2 regions of the Veillonella sp. ICM51a genome follow, and region 2 is predicted to be linked to the other one. Evidence: riboswitches for the same ligand, from Rfam matches in the RefSeq annotation. Region 2 holds a riboswitch; the other holds the start of a gene.
What was found. Region 2 has a riboswitch for thiamine pyrophosphate ahead of cytX (putative hydroxymethylpyrimidine transporter CytX). Riboswitches for the same ligand answer to the same signal wherever they lie in the genome.

Region 1 (9,286 bases), on a different contig from region 2:
GACGCACAAGCTGCAGCTGAAGCAGGTATCATTCGCGATGCTAACGGCAATGAACTAGCTGATGGCGATACCGTTGTTGTTGTAAAAGACCTCAAAGTAAAAGGCGCTGGCGTATTGAAACAAGGTACGCGTGTTAAAAACATTCGCCTCATTTCTGATGCGAGCGACGGACACGATATTGATTGCAAAATCGATGGTTTTGGTGCGATGGCATTGAAATCTGAAATGGTTAAGAAAATCTAATCATGGAATCCCTACCGATAGAACGTCGGTAGGGATTTTTTCGTGGTATAATCAAGGTATAATGTGTTACGTAAATTTGTATAATTTTGAGGAGCAATTATGATATCTCAGGAGGAATTAAAGGCGTGTACGTATAATTTATTAAAGGAACGAGGCGTTACCGTTCAGGACATTGCAGATATTGTGATGATGATTCAACAACCATATATTCCTGATTTGACGATGGACGAGTGCGTAGAGAGTGTACAGGCCGTACTTGAAAAACGAGAAACACAAAATGCCATCATTACGGGCATAGAATTGGATAGATTGGCGGAGCAGAAGAAATTATCTGAGCCATTACAAAGTATCATGACTCGTGATGAAGCGTTGTTTGGTATTGATGAAATCCTCGCTTTATCCATTGTGAATTTATACGGATCTATTGGATTTACGAACTATGGTTATATTGATAAGGTAAAACCGGGCATTGTTAAAAATCTAGATAGTCAAGTTGATAGTCATTGCAATACGTTTCTTGATGATTTAGTTGGTGCCGTGGCGGCCGCTGCAGCAGGTCGCATTGCCCATAATACGCCGAATCGGGTGCACCATGTCGTTGTGGAGGGATAGAACATGAACGTTTTAGTCGTAATTGATATGCAACATGATTTTGTGGATGGCTCTCTTGGTTCTCCAGAGGCTCAGGCCATCGTGGATACTGTACGTCAAAAAATTGCATCCTTTGATGGACCAGTTATTTTTACACGAGATACTCACGATACTAATTATCTTGAAAGCCAAGAAGGTCAGCATTTGCCAGTTATGCATTGTGTGAAAGATACGATTGGTTGGCAAATTATGGAGAGCCTCATTACGGCCGCAGAAAAACGCAATACCATCCATCCGTACTTTATCATTGATAAACCTAATTTTGGATCTTCTGAATTGGTTACGCGCTTGCAAGGTATGAATACAGCTGAGCCTATTGAAAGTATAACTTTGGTCGGTGTTTGTACAGATGTGTGCGTTGTGTCGAATGCCATATTGTTGAAAGCTGGCTTGCCAGAGGTTCCTATTCATGTAGATCCTAATTGCTGTGCAGGGGTTACTGAGGAAAGCCATGAAGCAGCATTATTAACTATGCGTCAATGTCAGATTGAAGTAACAGATGATTTGTAATAGAGGTATAGATTGAAATATTAGTTAAATAGTGATATGCTATACACAATTACATAGCAGAGTATGCAAGGGAGCCTATGAGATAGGCTGAGAAAGGGCTGTTAGCACCTGACCTTTGACCTGATCGGGATCATGCCCGCGTAGGAAGCACGCAAAACCATTCAAGGGTATCGATCATATTATATCGATACCCTTTTTCTTGTGTACAAAGCTAAAAGGTTTTATTCAATAGGAGGACATATTATGTTTTACACTCAATTGGAAGCCGCACAAAAAGGCTTTGTTACGGATGCGATGAAAATTGTAGCAGAAAAGGAACGCATGGATGTAGAGCAATTGCGAGCGCTAGTTGCTTTAGGACAAGTTGTTATTCCCTGTAATAAGAATCATACTTGTATCGATCCAGAGGGCATCGGTAAAGCATTGCGCACGAAAATAAATGTGAATCTTGGCACATCCAGAGACGTTACCGATTATGATAGTGAAATAGAAAAGGTAAATTGGGCGATTCAACTTGGTGCTGAATCGATTATGGATTTATCTACTCATGGTGATACACGTATTTTTAGACGAAAATTAACTAGCGAATGTAAAGCCATGATTGGTACTGTACCAGTATATGACAGCGTTATACATCATCAACGGGATTTGGCAGAACTTACTGCTGAGGATTTCTTAGATACTATCCGTCTCCATGCAGAGGATGGGGTGGACTTTGTAACCTTACATTGTGGTATTACGCGTCAAACTATTGAGCAAATTAAAAAGCATAAACGTAGACTCAACATCGTTAGCCGTGGTGGTAGTCTTATCTTTGCATGGATGAGCATGACGGGTAAGGAAAACCCATTCTATGAACATTTTGATGATATTTTAGATATTTGCCGTGAGTATGATGTAACTATTTCTTTGGGTGATGCTTGTCGACCAGGCTGTTTAGCAGATGCTACGGATGTATGTCAAATTGAAGAACTGGTACGACTTGGTGAATTGACTAAACGCGCTCGAGCTAAAGGTGTGCAAGTGATTATTGAAGGCCCAGGTCATGTGCCACTTAACCAAATTCAAGCGAATATGGAAATTGAGGAAACGCTATGTGGCGGAGCTCCGTTTTATGTGTTAGGCCCATTGGTGACAGATATTGCACCTGGCTATGATCATATAACAGCTGCCATTGGTGGTGCTGTGGCGGGCATGCATGGGGCGTCCTTTCTTTGTTATGTAACGCCGGCAGAGCATTTGGCATTGCCTAATGCAGACGATGTGAAAGAAGGTATTATGGCTTTCAAAATAGCAGCCCATGCAGCGGATATAGCACGTGGCATACCAGGTGCCCGTGATAAGGATGATGCGATGGCTGATGCTAGACGCGTACTAGATTGGGAGGCGCAATATGCGTGTGCACTTGATCCTCAACGTGCTCGCAATATTCGTGAAAGCCGAGCTCCAGAGGAGGGGCATAGTGAAACTTGTAGTATGTGTGGTAAATTCTGTGCTGTTCGTAGCATGAATAAGGCTTTGAATAGCGAATATATTGATATTCTGTAATAAATGTTGGTCATATATTGACGTTTATCTATATAGATAGTACAATATGCAAAGAATGATAATTCATATCAATGAAATACCGATGCAGGTGCATCGAATCGCTTTCACAAGAACGATACTAGTTAAGATATCGTTCGTGCCCTAATTAAAAGGAGGACTATTATGAAACCTTTCGAACTCGCACCATTACCATATGCTTATGATTATCTAGAACCTGTTATCGATGCAGAGACGATGAAACTGCATCATGATAAGCATCACCAAGCGTATGTTAATAATTTGAATGCAGCCATCGCTAAATACCCGGATCTTGCCTATGGTTGCGTAGATTGTATTCTCGGCGATATTGCCAATGTGCCAGAGGATATCCGTCAAGCGGTTATCAACAATGGTGGGGGTCATAAAAACCACACCATGTTTTGGGATATCATGACAAAACCTGATACATCTAAATTGCAAGGCCCTTTGAAGGATGCTATCGATGCTGATTTAGGCGGATATGATGCTTTTGTTGAAAGCTTCTCCCAAGCGGCGGCAACACGATTTGGCTCTGGCTGGGCTTGGCTAGTGGTCAACAAGGATGGCAAACTAGAAGTAACCTCTACGGCTAATCAAGATAATCCTCTTTTGGAAGGTAAAACTGCCATTCTTTGTTTAGATGTATGGGAACATGCATATTACTTGCATTACCAAAATCGTCGCCCAGATTATATTAAGGAATTCTTCCGTGTTATCAACTGGGATGCAGTCGCTGAAAACTACGAAAAAGCATTGCAACCTCATCATCAATAAGATGATTGTTAACGAATAGATGATACATCTATGTCCAATTTATGGATTGATTTGTCATCTATTCGTTATTTTTTTGAATAACTTTCAAAAGTATAGCCATGGATACAGATTTTCTAATCGATATCGTTTATCATAGGGTCATAGGTTATTAAAGATGACCTTTCGGAATGTAAATTACCTTATATACGAAAACGTATAGAGGCTACTAACATAAGCAATAAACAATATTTTTGACACGAGGGGATCAAAATGGAAAAGAAATTAGATTTATCAAAATCCGTATATGATTTGGTACAAGAATATCCAGAGGTTATAGATATTATGAAAGGATTGGGCTTCACAGAAATTACCAATAAGGTGATGCTCCATTCCGTTGGCAAAATTATGACTATCCCTAAAGGGGCTAAGATGAAGGGCATCTCTATGATGGATATTGTAGGGGCCTTTATGAAAGCTGGTTTTACATTAGAAGGTGATATGCCCAACCTACACGGTGATGATGTAGCATCTGCTAAGGATGTTCCTGTTGAGGCACCAGCCACTCAAGATGAGGAACCTAAGGCTAGTGAAAATACAGAAGCTAACGCAGAGGATACTGTACCCGATAGCGAACGGGTAGAGCAATTAAAAGGCTTCTTAAAACGCTTAGGTACAGGGGAAGCCCTTGGCGATGTGCGCAAAGATTTTGCCAGCCAATTTAAACATGTAGAAGCCAGTGAAATCATGAAAGCTGAACAAGGCCTTATGCGCGAAGGTACACCTCTAGAAGAGGTACAACAATTATGCGACCTTCATTCCGCTTTGTTCCACGGTTCTACCATTCATGAACAAATGGAAGAAGAGCATGCGAAGGTTGAGGCTGCTTTAGAAGCTCAAGATAAGAAACAAACGGTAACAACGCTTGTAGAAACGATAGGCCATCCGCTCAACCAAATGACGGAAGAAAATAAGGCGCTTAATGATTTGATTGAAGAGCTTCGTCCTAAAGTGGCCGATAAAACGGCAACCGTTGATGATGTAAATAGAGTGCGTCAATTATCCGTTCACTATGCTAAAAAAGGCGATTTGTTATATCCAAAATTAAAGGTGGATTATGCTATCGGTGGCCCATCCATGGTTATGTGGACTGTTGATGGCGATATTCGAGACCAATTGGGTGATTTGGCAAAATCTAGTCAAAGTGTAGATGATTGGTATAGACGTTTTGATGAGCTTCTTACACGTGCTCAAGAAATGATCTACAAAGAACAAAATATCTTGTTCCCTATCTGTGCGGAAAACTTTACAACTCAAGATTGGTACCAAATCTATAAGGATACTGCACAATATGAGGAAATCTTTGGTGTAAAACGCATTGCTTGGCCAGAGGCTGATGCGGCATTAGCTACACAAACTAGAAAATCAAGTGGTGATGACAATACCATCGGTTTAATTGGTGGTACGTTAACTGTAGATCAACTCGATGCTATGCTTAACACAATGCCTATGGAAGTAACTTTCGTTGACCATGAAGACATTAACCGTTATTTTAACGACGGCGAAAAGGTCTTTAAACGCCCTACTACGGCAATCGGTCGCGATGTATTCTCCTGTCATCCACCTAAGGTAGAACCTATCGTGCGCGGTATCATCGATTCCTTCCGTAAAGGGGACCGCGATAATGTGGCCGTATGGCTTGAAAAACAAGGCCGTCCATTCTATGTAAACTACATGGCGGTTCGCGACAAAAATAAGAAATACCTTGGCACATTGGAACTCGTACAAGATATGCAATTTGCAAAGGACCATTTCTCAAGATCTAAATAAGAAATCCTATATACGAAAATATGACAAAAGGCTGCTCTAGAACTGATGCTAGAGCAGCCTCTTTATACGTAGGACTAAGAACGGATATGGTCGATGATGCTGTGCGTAGCTGTTTTGATATTAGCTAGGCTCGTGGCTAAGTTAACTCGTACAAAGGTGGCGTAGTTTTTACCGCCAAACCATTCGCCAAAGCTTGGCGCGATACGGCATTGATGTTCGAATAGGTCGTGCATATCTTCAGGTTTTACATAGGCACCGAAATCTATCCACGCCAAATAGGTGCCGTCCATAGGGCTGATGCGAAGCTTTGGTAGGGCTGAGAGTAGTTCATCGCATAGATATTCGTAGTTTTCGCGGATGACAGCGCATACATCGTCTAGCCACGCCTCTGCCTCTGGATGGGTATAGGCCGCAGTGATAGCCGTTTCTGCGATGACATCTGCATCCGTGTGGTACACTTGCGCCTTATAGGCGTTATATTGAGTGCGTAATGTCTCGTTGGGAATCATCACTTCCGCCTGATGTAAGCTGGCCATGTTAAACGATTTTGACACAGATGACATGGTTATCATATGGTCTGCATAATGACCGTTGGATACGGATAGTGCGGGCGTAAATGGTGTGGAACCGGTAATAAGGTCTTGATGGATTTCGTCGCTTATGATGAGCACATTGTGACGCTGACAAATGCTAAATAATCGGTCCATTTCTTCTTCGGTCCACACGTGTCCCACAGGATTATGGGGATTGCAGTGGATGAAAACCTTCACATCGTTTTGACTAATGGCGGACTCGAATGCATCGTAATCAACAGTATATCCATTGGTCGTCGTGCGATGTAATGGCACTGCAACGATGTGTCTGTTTGCATCATTGGCACGGGCATCGAAGGCTCCGTACACGGGCGTAAGGACTGTAATGGCATCGTTTGGTTTGGTGAAAGCCCCAATACACCACATGATACCGGTAATAACATTGGGGGCGCTAGTGATCCAGTCTTGTTCAATAGTGCAGTTGTGACGGCGTTTGTGCCAATGTATGACAGCTTCTATATAATTTGGATTTGTCATGGTATAACCTAGAGGATTGTTTGTTACATAGTTACAAATGGCCTCTTGTATGCATGGTGGTGTTATAAAGTCCATATCTGCCACCCAGAGTGGTAGTAGGTCGGTGCGACTAAATTTTAAATATTCGCCGTCCCATTTGCGGGAATGAGAACCGCGGCGGTCTATGTAGTATGTTTCAGTAAATTCTGTAGTGTTCATAGGAATACCTCATTTATGTTGCCTTATGTATGTATTATAGCAATAAATGTATATAAAATAAGCATATTGTAGCTCAGCTTCTTGACGGAGCTCGCTTTCACAATTTAAAATGTACTATAGAATAGTGTGTGTCTCACCAGTGACCACACGTCTATCGAATGGTTACAAAAGATAAATGTTAGCAGCATGTGGCGGCGTCCCTATGTGAGAGGGCTCATCGGACAGCTTAGGTGCATGCAACGCTGTATAAGTATAGTACTGGATCCTTGTTAGGAGGCATGTGCCATGAGTAACGAATTAAAACCACTTCATTTTGATGCGGATTATACGATGGAGGAGGCGCTCGCTGAGGCGAAACGTTGTCTAAATTGTCCAAAACCTTTGTGCCGCATGGGCTGTCCGATTGAAAACGAGATTCCTCGTTTTATCCAAGCCATCGCGCGCGGTAACTTTGGCTTAGCCAACGATATCTTGGCGGAACGTACAAACTTGCCAGCTATCTGTGGTCGCGTGTGCCCACGCGAAAATCAATGCGAAGGCAACTGCATCATGAATAAGGCTAAGAAACCGCCTATCAACATCGGTAAATTGGAACGTTTTGCTGCCGATTTTGAAAGCATCAATGGATTGCGCAAACCTAAGAAAATTAAACAAGATCTCGGTAAAGTAGCCGTTGTCGGTTCCGGCCCTGCAGGCTTGTCCGTTGCAGGCGACGTAGCAAAACTCGGCTATGATGTCACTGTATTTGAAGGTCAATCCGAACCAGGCGGCGTACTCTTATTCGGTATTCCTGAGTTCCGTTTGTCCAAGTCCGTTGTACGTCGTGAAATCGCCCGTCTTGAAGGCTTAGGCGTTAAATTCGTATGTAATACATTCATCGGCCAAGATAAATCCTTGGATGATCTATTTGCAGAAGGCTTTGATACCATCTTCATCGGTACGGGTACACATATTCCTCAAGAAGTACGTATGGAAAACGATCAAATTACAGGCGTATTCCAAGCAATGTACTTGTTAACAAATGTACAATTGGTAGAAAATGGTGAGCTTGAAGAAAAAGCGATTCCTGTGAAGAAAGGGGACCGCGTTGTTATCATCGGCGGTGGTAACGTAGCGATGGATGCGGCTCGTACATGCGTACGTCTAGGCTGTGAATCTGTCACTGTTGCATACCGTCGTAGCCAAGAACAAATGCCAGCCTTGTTATCTGAATACGAAGAAGCCCGTGCCGAAGGTGTTCAATTCCAATGGTTCGCATCTCCAGTTGGTGTAGAAGGTAAAGACAAGGTAGAAGGCTTTAAATACGAAGTAATGGCCCTTAATGACGATGGTGCGGGTATCCACGGCACAGGTAAATACCAAGTGATGCCTGTCGATAAGATCATCATCGCTGCTGGTCATAAACCTAATGCACGCCTCGTTGGGGAAGGTAACAACCTTCGCGTAGACGAAAAAGGCTATATCATCACATCCGAAGAACCATACGGCATGACAAGCCGTGAAGGTGTATTCGCCGGTGGTGACGTAGTACATAAACCAGCCACTGTAGTACTCGCTATGCGCGAAGCTAAAAAAGCCGTTGATGGCATGGTTAAATACATGGAAATCAAACGTGCTATGGCTATTGCAGAAGAGCATAAATAAGACTTTTATGTACAAGAATATACATGTATGTATGTTTAAGCATAATTTTATAACATAATATGAATAAAAATCCCTTGCGATATGAATGTATCGCAAGGGATTTTCTATTATATGTCATCACAATTCAAGTTGCTATGGTCCCTCTTAATTGGTTGCCGTATTGTGGAGGCAAAGAGTTGTTATTAAGGATAGTATAGAAAGTGAGGTTTCTATGATGTATGATATCGTATGTAGTGAAACACAGTCAGAAAAGGCTATCCAACACTTAGGCGTTCTCATTCTCTTATGGCGCCGCCACTATCATATAACTCAACAAGAGTTAGCTAAGCGAACGGGATTGTTACAGTCCTATATTAGCGGACTGGAAAAGGGGAATATAGACCCTCGTATATCTACGCTGTGTAGGATAGTCAATGGCTTTGATAATATGCCCTTAGATACATTTTTTGGAGGCCCTGACTTAGGCTTTATCGACTTTCACGGCATAGAACATCGACATATAGAATTTCATTAAAATCCTAAATCCTCGTTGATGATAATAACCTCCATAGTTTGCATGTTGCGCATTTTCTTGTAATAAATCGTTAAGGCATTACAAATCCTGTCAGGCGAACCACAGTCGTAGCATTTTTCTTCCAGCTTGGCACAAGGATTGAGGGAACTTTTTTTATTTTTTTTGCTGTTCAGTGGTGCCGCCACATTGCGCGCCCGGTAGATGGCAGAGGCCAAGTCAGGCGTAATTTTGTTACGTCCTAGTACGAAAAAGACCTCTTGTGATCCGAATAGAGAGGCCGCTACACGGTTGCCAGTACCATCGATGTTGA
Region 2 (9,286 bases):
AATCCGGTCCTTCTGCAGCAGGCACAGAGAATAAAAGACCGCCTGATGTTTGTGGGTCAAATAAAATATCTGTCCACACAGAATCTAATATTTTATCTACTTGTACATCTGTAATAGCCTTACGATTGCCATAGGACGCCGCTGGTACAAGGCCCATTCGAGCCGCGTCAATGACATCATCAAAGAGCGGAATGTCATAAGTCTTGATATGAATTGTTACATTAGAGGCACTCGCCATTTCTACAGAATGTCCCATAAGACTAAAGCCCGTCACATCAGTACACGCATGAATTGTAAAATTATGGGCCACCTCAGCAGCCACACGATTCAACGTACTCATGCTAGCAACCGCCTGTGCAGTACCAGTAGGAAATAAATCAGCTTTCAACGCATTATTCATAATACCTGTGCCGATACGTTTTGTTAACACCAATACATCCCCTACTCGAGCGCCTTTATTCTTCCAAATCTCATTAGGATTAACTTGACCTGTGATCGACATGCCAAAAATAGGTTCCTTATTTTCGATGCTGTGACCACCTACAATAGCTGCACCAGATTCAGAAACAATGGACGCAGCCCCATTGAGTACATCCGTCAATACGCCTTGTTCTACTAAGGGAACAGGAAATCCAACGATGTTCATCGCCGTTAGGGGTATCCCCCCCATCGCATATACATCGCTCAATGCATTAGCCGCTGCAATTTTACCGAATAACGTAGGGTCATTGACAACAGGCGTGAAAAAATCCAATGTTTGTACAAGGGCAAGTTGATCAGAAATTTGATATACCCCTGCATCATCAGCACCAGTCATATCAGCTAGAACATGTTCATTTGTAACAGGTGTAACGGCCTTTAAAACACGTTCTAATATATGAGGACCAATCTTACACGCGCATCCTCCACTCGTAACATAATCAGTGAGTCGCACCATAGTCCTACCTCATTCATTTTCAGGCAAGCGCGATACTATTTTCTTCGCTGCCTTTTCAAATTTAGGGCGAGGCATCAACAACTGATGACCACAACCTTTACAAACGATAAGAAAATCTGTACCTATGCGCTTGACCTCCCACTCATCACTGCCACAGGGATGCGATTTTTTCATTTGTACTATATCGCCCACATAATATCTAATAAACGCCATAGCGCCTCCTTATACTATTTCTATTATATATATATTATTATACTTAAAATATGTTCTCCAATATAGGTAAAAGTACACTTTGACTAATAAGATCTATCGGCTTAATCAGAATTGTTACCAAAAACAAACAGTTCTATAAACAATAATGATTTTCCATGTAACTCTCATTCTCATTATCAGTAATTCTATTTTTAATAAATCCATTACTTAACAGACTTTCAAAAACCGCTTATTTACTACATTGATAACATTTATCATTTAGAAAATTTTCGAAATAAATTTTTACAAAAACACTTGCATTTCTCATTTAGTATGTTACAATATAGTCAACAATGATTATTCGTTAAGTATACGAATCAAAAACATTGTGGTGTAAATTATAGGCAAGTGCCTCTTTACAACTATAGGTAAGTACTCATTTAAAAGATAAGTAAGTGCTTTTTTCAAATATAGACAAGTGTCTATCTAATCAGTATATAAATAAGTTTTTATTTAACTTAAACTCAAGTGAGTTACCCACCATTGCATTCACAACCAAGTGGTTATGAATATATAACTAAGGTAAAAATTTTGAAATTTGATGTAAGTACAAAGGAGTATTAAAATGGCAGAATTAAAAGGTTCTAACACTGAAAAAAATCTTCAAACAGCATTTGCTGGTGAATCCCAAGCATTCCAAAAATATACATATTATGCAGCAGCAGCTCGTAAAGCTGGCATGAACGAAATCGCTGATTATTTCGAAGAAACAGCTCACAACGAATCTGCACATGCTAAAGTTTGGTTCAAAGCTCTTCATGGTGGCGACATTTCCGCTGATATCGAAGCTAACCTTCGCGATGCAGCAGCTGGTGAAAACTATGAACACACTACAATGTACAAAGATTTCGCTGACGAAGCAGAAAAAGAAGGCTTCACTGCTATCGCTTTCAAAATGCGCGAAGTTGGTAAAATCGAAGCTCGCCATGAAGCTCGTTACCTTGCATTAGCAGCTCGTGTTTCTGGCAACAAAGTGTTCCACAACGATCAACCAGTTGCATGGATTTGCGCTAACTGCGGTTACATTCACGTTGGTGAAGAAGCTCCTAAAGTTTGCCCAGTATGTGCTCACCCACAAGCTTTCTTCCAACGCCACGTTGAATCCATCTAATCTATAAGTTTAGATAAAATAATATTTTAAATACAGATATGTAATACTGCAAGTGCAGTTCTTCCTAACTGTATGTACAGACAACCTCAATATAAAAGACGATGACTTCGGTCATCGTCTTTTTTGTGTTCTATTAGTTATATATGTATTAAGAGTCGTAAGTCATACTATTTACTATTAAAGGCTAGATGCTAATTCTTTAAATTGTCGAACCGCTTCATAAGGCTTTTCTGCATGGGCAATGGCAGATATAACGGCAACACCACAAGCGCCAGCACGGAGTACTGCCATTGCATTGTCTTTGGTAATACCACCAATTCCAACGCATGGTAAGGTTAATCCTTCTGCCTGTAGTTCAGCTGTACGTTCCGGGCCGCATGGTTCTTGCGCATCAGGCTTGCTACTAGTTGTATACATAGGACCTACGCCTACACAATCAGCATACAGTACATCTGTCTTATGGAGTTCCTCTATGGAATGGATGGATATCCCCACTACCTTATGACCTACGATAGTACGCACATCTTCTAAGCACATATCGTCTTGCCCTACGTGAACACCATCCGCATTAACAGCGACCGCTAGCTCTACATCATCATTGATAATATAGAGCACATGATACTTGGCACAGATATGTTGTAACTGTTGTGCTAGTTCTAACTTCTGTTGACCTTCTAATGTACCATCGCCCTTTTCTCTAAACTGAAAGCAGGTTATACCACCACGACAAGCATCTTCTACGATTTCGAGCAACCGTTTTTTGTTAAGCTCTGTATCTTGTGTACCACACACGAAATACACTTGTAATTGATCTGGTACAACTACAGACTGCACACGATTTTCAGATACAAGCACCTCATCATCTAGCGTATACAAAGCATCTATAAAGGCTACGCTAAAGCTACCTGGTTTTATTCCACTTACCTTAACAGCACTTTCACCAGCTAAACCATAATACGCCAATGCATAGGCAAGAAATTCACCTGTAGATAGGCTATCCTTAAAGGAATCATAAATTCCAAAAAAGGCTGCTAATACGGCCCCTAAGAGACAGCCTGTTCCCGTTACAGCAGTCATAATCGAATGACCATGAGGCACTGCAAAGACTCGAGTTCCATCAGATACATAATCCTCTTCGCCCGTTGCTACTACAGGACAGTTAATAAGACGCGCTAAACGATATGCGATAATGGCACTATCCGCTACCTGTGCCCCATCAACGCCCTTACCTAACGGAGAGTTTTCATCCTTATTATCAGAACTCAGTACATCATAAACAGCCTTAACTTCGCTTTGATTGCCTCGTAATAACGAAATAGAACCAGTCTTAATCAAATCTAAGACCACCGACAATCGGTAAGCTCCTGCATGACAGCCCACAGGATCAAGAATAATTGGTACATCATATTCCTTCGCTAGTTTAATAGCCTCTTTATAGTAACCAACCTTCTCAGGTGTAAGTGTCCCAATATTGATGAGCAGTGCTGATGCATACACAATAAGATCCTTTAAATCTTCACTACATTCGCTCATGATGGGCGATGCTCCAATGGCTAGTAGTCCATTAGCAGTAAAGGTTCGTACCACATCATTGGTAATACAAATCACGAGAGGATTTCGATGACGCAATGTTTCTAATATATTAAGTTCTGTCCCTGTTTGGCCAGTCATATATGGATTTTCATGAGTCATATTACAGTCTCCTCTCATCGTTTTTCAAAAGCTCATCCATTGTTTCAGTTCCATTCGCCAATAAACCATAGGCCATGTGGTTAACTGGGCCACACCCATTGCCTAACGCTGGATTGTACTTAATAGCAAGAGCAATATAGTCCTTGGCAATACCGATGGCATCCATTACATCACGGCCTTTAGCAAGCTCCGCTGTAATAACCGCTGAGAAGGTACAGCCCGTACCATGAGTATGCACCGTATCATATTTGGGGCTCGTCCACGTACGAATATTACCATCTTTAGTGAAAGCATAATCCGTTGCATCTTCACCGATGTGCCCGCCTTTAATGATGACCACTTGAGGACCTAAGTCTTGTAAGATACGATTGGCCGCCGTTGTGATATCGCTTTCACAAGTGATAGACATATCGGCTAAGACCTCTGCCTCACTGCGATTTGGAGTGATAACCGTTGCGGTAGGAATCAGTTTAGATTTTAAGAAATGTACCGCCTCATCTGATACGAGTCGATCACCGCTAGTGGCAATCATAACGGGATCCATTACATACGGAATTCCCTTACTCACATAAGGATAGATGAGATCCATCATCTCCGGCAAGGCAATCATGCCCGTCTTAACAGCTTGGGGCATAATATCTGAGTACACATCGTGTAACTGTTTTTCTATACTCTCTAAGGATAGATGTTCTACGTGATGAACACCCGTTGTATTTTGAGCTACCACGGACGTAACCACGGCCATGCCGTATACGTTACGGCTTTGAAAAGATTTTAAATCAGCCATAATGCCAGCGCCACCGCTTGGGTCAGTACCAGCAATTGTCAATGCAGTATGTAATTTCATAATACCTCCAAACATATAAAAACGAGACCACTCCAAATGGAATGGTCTCGTAATAGTTTAGTATTATGTTGCACTCCACTTTCCTACGCCAGTATTATCTGGATCAGGTCTAGGGTTTTGAATGGTCAATCTCAGCAAAAGCACCCCTAGTGGCAATATATTTTTATACTCTAGTTATAACATCATTATACAATCTATGCAAGAAAATAATTGACGGGGTTCTCTTAACAGCCTATAATGAAGCCATAACGGGGTGCTCACATGAGTGGGCTGAGAGTAAGCTAATGCTTTAACCCATAACCTGATTTGGATAATGCCAACGTAGGGAACATAGAGGATTAATAGCCGAGTTCCTATGAACTCGGCTTTTTCTATGACTCCTTGGCAAGGAGGACGTATGAAAGACACACACATTACACAACCACAGTTCGCCATGATATGGTTTGGTGCCGCTCTATCTATAGCGGAAATTATGACAGGAACCTATCTGGCCCCCTTAGGACTCACCCAAGGTCTATATGCCATCATCTTAGGACATATCATCGGCGGCATACTGCTCTTTGGGGCTGGCCTCATCGGTGGACGTTTGCGGCAAGGCAGTATGAATACTACCGCCTTCAGCTTTGGCCCACTAGGGGCTAAAGGCTTTGCCTTTTTAAATATGCTTCAACTTATCGGCTGGACTAGCATCATGATCTACGATGCTATGCTAGCCTTACAAGAACTAGCACCTCTATCTCCTATAATTTGGACGATAGCTATTGGCGCGCTTGTCATCTTGTGGCTTTTCATTGGCCTCCACAATACGGGCTATATTCAAGCTATCGTATCCGTTCTATTGTTAGGCCTCACCCTTTACATGGGTGCTCACATGATATCGCAGTGGCCTAGTGAAGGTGTCATTCTAACTAGCGGTAACATGAGTTTCATCGCTGCCCTTGAATTATCTATCGCCATGCCACTATCTTGGCTACCTCTCATCAGTGATTATACCCGTGAAAGTAAAAAACCTTTCTCCGCATCACTTACAAGTGCTACAGTCTACACTGTAACAAGTATCGTTATGTACACCTTAGGTCTTAGTGCCGCTATCTTTGGCGGCGGCGACTCCATCATTACTATCATGATGAATGCAGGACTTGGCCTTGCGGGCCTCATCGTTATTATTTTCTCTACCGTAACTACAACCTTTATGGACGCTTACTCTGCAGGCGTATCTAGTACGACTATCTACAAGAGTGCATCTAGTAAAGGCATCGCCGTCATCGTAACTATTGTCGGCACCATCGCTGCCATTCTATATCCAATGGATGATATTACAGACTTCCTATACCTCATCGGCTCTGTATTTGCGCCGATGATTGCCATTCTTTTGGCGGACTACTTTATCAATCGCCAACAAGTACAAACATTATCCGCTTATCTCGTACGAGGTCTTATTTGGGCCGTATCCGTTGGTTTATACCACTATATGTTACATAGTGAAAGCACAATAGGTGCTACATTACCAGCCTTTACAATGGCATTTGTCGTTACAGCTATCGTTGGCTTCATAAGTCATACAGAAAACTCATCTGTCGAAATAAAACAACACTAAAACAAAAACACCTTCATAAGCAATCATGCTTATGAAGGTGTTTTACTATTCAGGTATAATAATTTGTCCGTCTTCACAGTTCCAGTGTCTATCACCAACTGCATCAGCTTCGCTTTCATCATGGGTCACCCATACACATGGCACGTCCCATTCACGAATGATGGAAACCAGATCCACACGCACTTGTTTCCGAAGGTTCCAATCTAATGCAGATAAAGGTTCATCAAGAAGCAATATAGTTGGTTTTGAATAGAGTGCACGACCTAAAGCCACACGTTGTTGTTCACCACCAGATAAGCGCCCCGCCTTAGTGTTACGGTATTTTTCTAATCCTAAACGTTTTAATAGAGAATCACACATATCAGGTGTGCCTCGTTTACTATATGTAATATTGTGTTCCACGGATAAATGAGGAAATACGATATTGCCTTGTGGCATATATCCTACCTGACGCTCTTGAGCTGGCACCCATATATTTTGATCTCGGTCAACCCATGTTCGTTCATCGCATCGAATGATACCAGTTGTAGGTTTCACTAACCCTGCAATACATTTAATAAACGTACTTTTACCACTTCCAGATGAACCGGTTAACACCGTAATTCCTGAAGCTAAAGTACCATCGGCTTTCACAATCATAGAAGGTCTTGCTATGGTAAAAGAAAATGTAATCATAGTCCCTCCTAATTACGCCCTAAATTACGGAACAAGGATCCTTTTGTAAGGATGTGAATACCGCTCAATAGCGTTAATGTAAGCACACAAATGTAAATAACGAGTTCAAAGGCATCCATGTACTGTCCTGCCTCTACATAGGAATAGATAGCAAGTGGCATGGTACGCGTAATTTTAGGAATATTACCTGCGATTAATATGGTAGCACCGAACTCACCCATAGCACGACAAAATGCCAATATGCTGCCCGTTAAAATCCCCTTCCATGCCAATGGTACAGAGATTGTAAAAAATATACGCAGCTCTGAAGCGCCTAATGTACGTGCTACGTCCTCCATATTATGGTCTACAGACTGCAATGCGGACCGCACCGTTTGATAAAACAAAGGAAAGGCAATAACAGAAGATGCCACAACGGCACCTGCTGCAGTAAATACGACGCCTAAACCATGTGATTCTAACCAAGCGCCGAATGTATAGCCCGGTGTAAATACCATAAGCAAAGCAAAGCCAACTACTACTGGAGGCAACACGAGCGGCAATGTTATTAGGGCATCTAGAACAGCGATACCACTCCACTTACATCGATTCATCCAGTAACAAGCAGCTAAGCCAGTCAATATAACAATAACTAGCGCTAAACTCGCCACCCACAATGACAACCAAAATGGACTCATATCGGGCCTCCTTTCTTTACCGAATCTCTGCCGGATAATAAATTATAACTCTATTGTATCATAAGAAAACGCTAGCCCTAAAAGCTAGCGTTAAATTCTTATTTAGACGTAGAGAATCCATATTTTTCCAATACTTTTTGGCCCTCTGGGCTCATTACGTATGTATAGAAATCTTGAGCCAAAGCATTATCATATTTCTTAATAATACCGATAGGGTATATAACAGGATCATGAGAATCTGCAGGTGTTACTGCAGCAATTTCAACTGCATCACCGGCTGCAATAGCATCCGTCTTATAGATAAAGCCCGCATCACCAGCCGCTTGGCTAATGGAAGCCGTTACAGCTTTAACATCTTTAGCATATACCACATTAGGTTCTACTTGGTCCCATACACCTAATTTTGTTAGTACTTGCTTACCATAGTTACCAGCGGGTACGGTATCTGGATTACCTAAAACAATACGTTTTACAGATGCGATTTGATCTAACTCAATTTTAGGTTGTCCTTTAGGAACTACAAGAACGAGTTCATTTGTTACAAATGGTTTTACATTTATTACTAAATCTTTATCTTGTAACATCTTCATATTTTTTTCGTCTGCAGAAATGAATAAGCTTGCAGGTGCACCTTGTTCAATCTGTTGACGCAATGTGCCAGAGCCAGCAAAGTTAATTGTGATTTGATCATCTGCTAAGTTATGCTCTTTCTTATACGCATCTGCTAATTCAGTAAGAGCCCCCTTAAGGCTAGCAGCCGCTTGAATTGTAATCTTTTCAGACGTACTTGGCTTTGCGCTATCCGTAGTTTTACTTGCATCATTACCACAGCCTACTACAAAGGCAAGCACACAAATACTCATTAAAACTAATAGAATTTTTCTCATACAACCTCCTGCTCCCTACGGAATTAATACATATAAATGCTTAAAAATATAAACCTAAACACTACATCCTATGGTATGATACTATTATAAAGAAATCAGGTATAAGCTATATATGAAATGTATGATATATATAACATAGTATATTGATTATAACCGAAGTATGCCATGATTGTAATCACAATTATACATATTATAGAACTCTAGGTGAGACCATGAATTTATTAACATTAATAGGCCATATCTTCATGAATTCCATGATTCCTATATTTATGCTTATAGGCGTTGGATTTGTATTAGATAAAAAATTTAAACTTGACTTATATACACTGAGCAAACTTAATTTCTATATATTATTGCCCACCTTCGTATTTAGGGCGATGTATGAGGCTAAATTCACTTCAAGTACATTGGAAATTGTTTTCTGTGCACTGTGTGTACTTATACTAAACTCTATTATTTCTGAAATTATTGGGCGCATACGGGGGTACGATGTAGCTAAAATCGCAACATTAAAAAACTGTGTCATGTTCAATAATGTAGGTAATATGGGGGTTGCCCTTGCCATCTTTGTATTTGCTAATGTACCATATGTCATCGATGGGGCCACACCC

Region 1: linked by a shared signal. The riboswitch ahead of thiC (phosphomethylpyrimidine synthase ThiC) and the one ahead of cytX (putative hydroxymethylpyrimidine transporter CytX) in region 2 are both predicted to bind thiamine pyrophosphate.

What each region holds. Positions count from the first base shown of each region.
Region 1 covers NZ_JAPX01000033.1:7,070-16,355, reverse strand. The annotation lists gene HMPREF1504_RS05730 (zinc ribbon domain-containing protein YjdM) at 1-243, shown strand, start outside; gene HMPREF1504_RS05725 (phosphatidylglycerophosphatase A) at 343-855, shown strand; gene HMPREF1504_RS05720 (cysteine hydrolase family protein) at 859-1,404, shown strand; TPP riboswitch at 1,462-1,568, shown strand; gene thiC (phosphomethylpyrimidine synthase ThiC) at 1,648-2,952, shown strand; gene HMPREF1504_RS05710 (superoxide dismutase) at 3,115-3,744, shown strand; gene HMPREF1504_RS05705 (DUF438 domain-containing protein) at 3,994-5,550, shown strand; gene HMPREF1504_RS05700 (MalY/PatB family protein) at 5,625-6,818, opposite strand; gene HMPREF1504_RS05695 (NAD(P)-dependent oxidoreductase) at 7,104-8,462, shown strand; gene HMPREF1504_RS05690 (helix-turn-helix domain-containing protein) at 8,674-8,976, shown strand; gene HMPREF1504_RS05685 (lactate utilization protein) at 8,973-9,286, opposite strand, start outside.
Region 2 covers NZ_JAPX01000036.1:100,394-109,679, forward strand. The annotation lists gene selD (selenide, water dikinase SelD) at 1-937, opposite strand, end outside; gene HMPREF1504_RS06645 (DUF951 domain-containing protein) at 947-1,150, opposite strand; gene rbr (rubrerythrin) at 1,755-2,300, shown strand; gene thiM (hydroxyethylthiazole kinase) at 2,478-3,992, opposite strand; gene thiD (bifunctional hydroxymethylpyrimidine kinase/phosphomethylpyrimidine kinase) at 3,994-4,839, opposite strand; TPP riboswitch at 4,903-4,997, opposite strand; TPP riboswitch at 5,079-5,184, shown strand; gene cytX (putative hydroxymethylpyrimidine transporter CytX) at 5,237-6,436, shown strand; gene HMPREF1504_RS06670 (ATP-binding cassette domain-containing protein) at 6,482-7,111, opposite strand; gene modB (molybdate ABC transporter permease subunit) at 7,120-7,788, opposite strand; gene modA (molybdate ABC transporter substrate-binding protein) at 7,887-8,675, opposite strand; gene HMPREF1504_RS06685 (AEC family transporter) at 8,888-9,286, shown strand, end outside.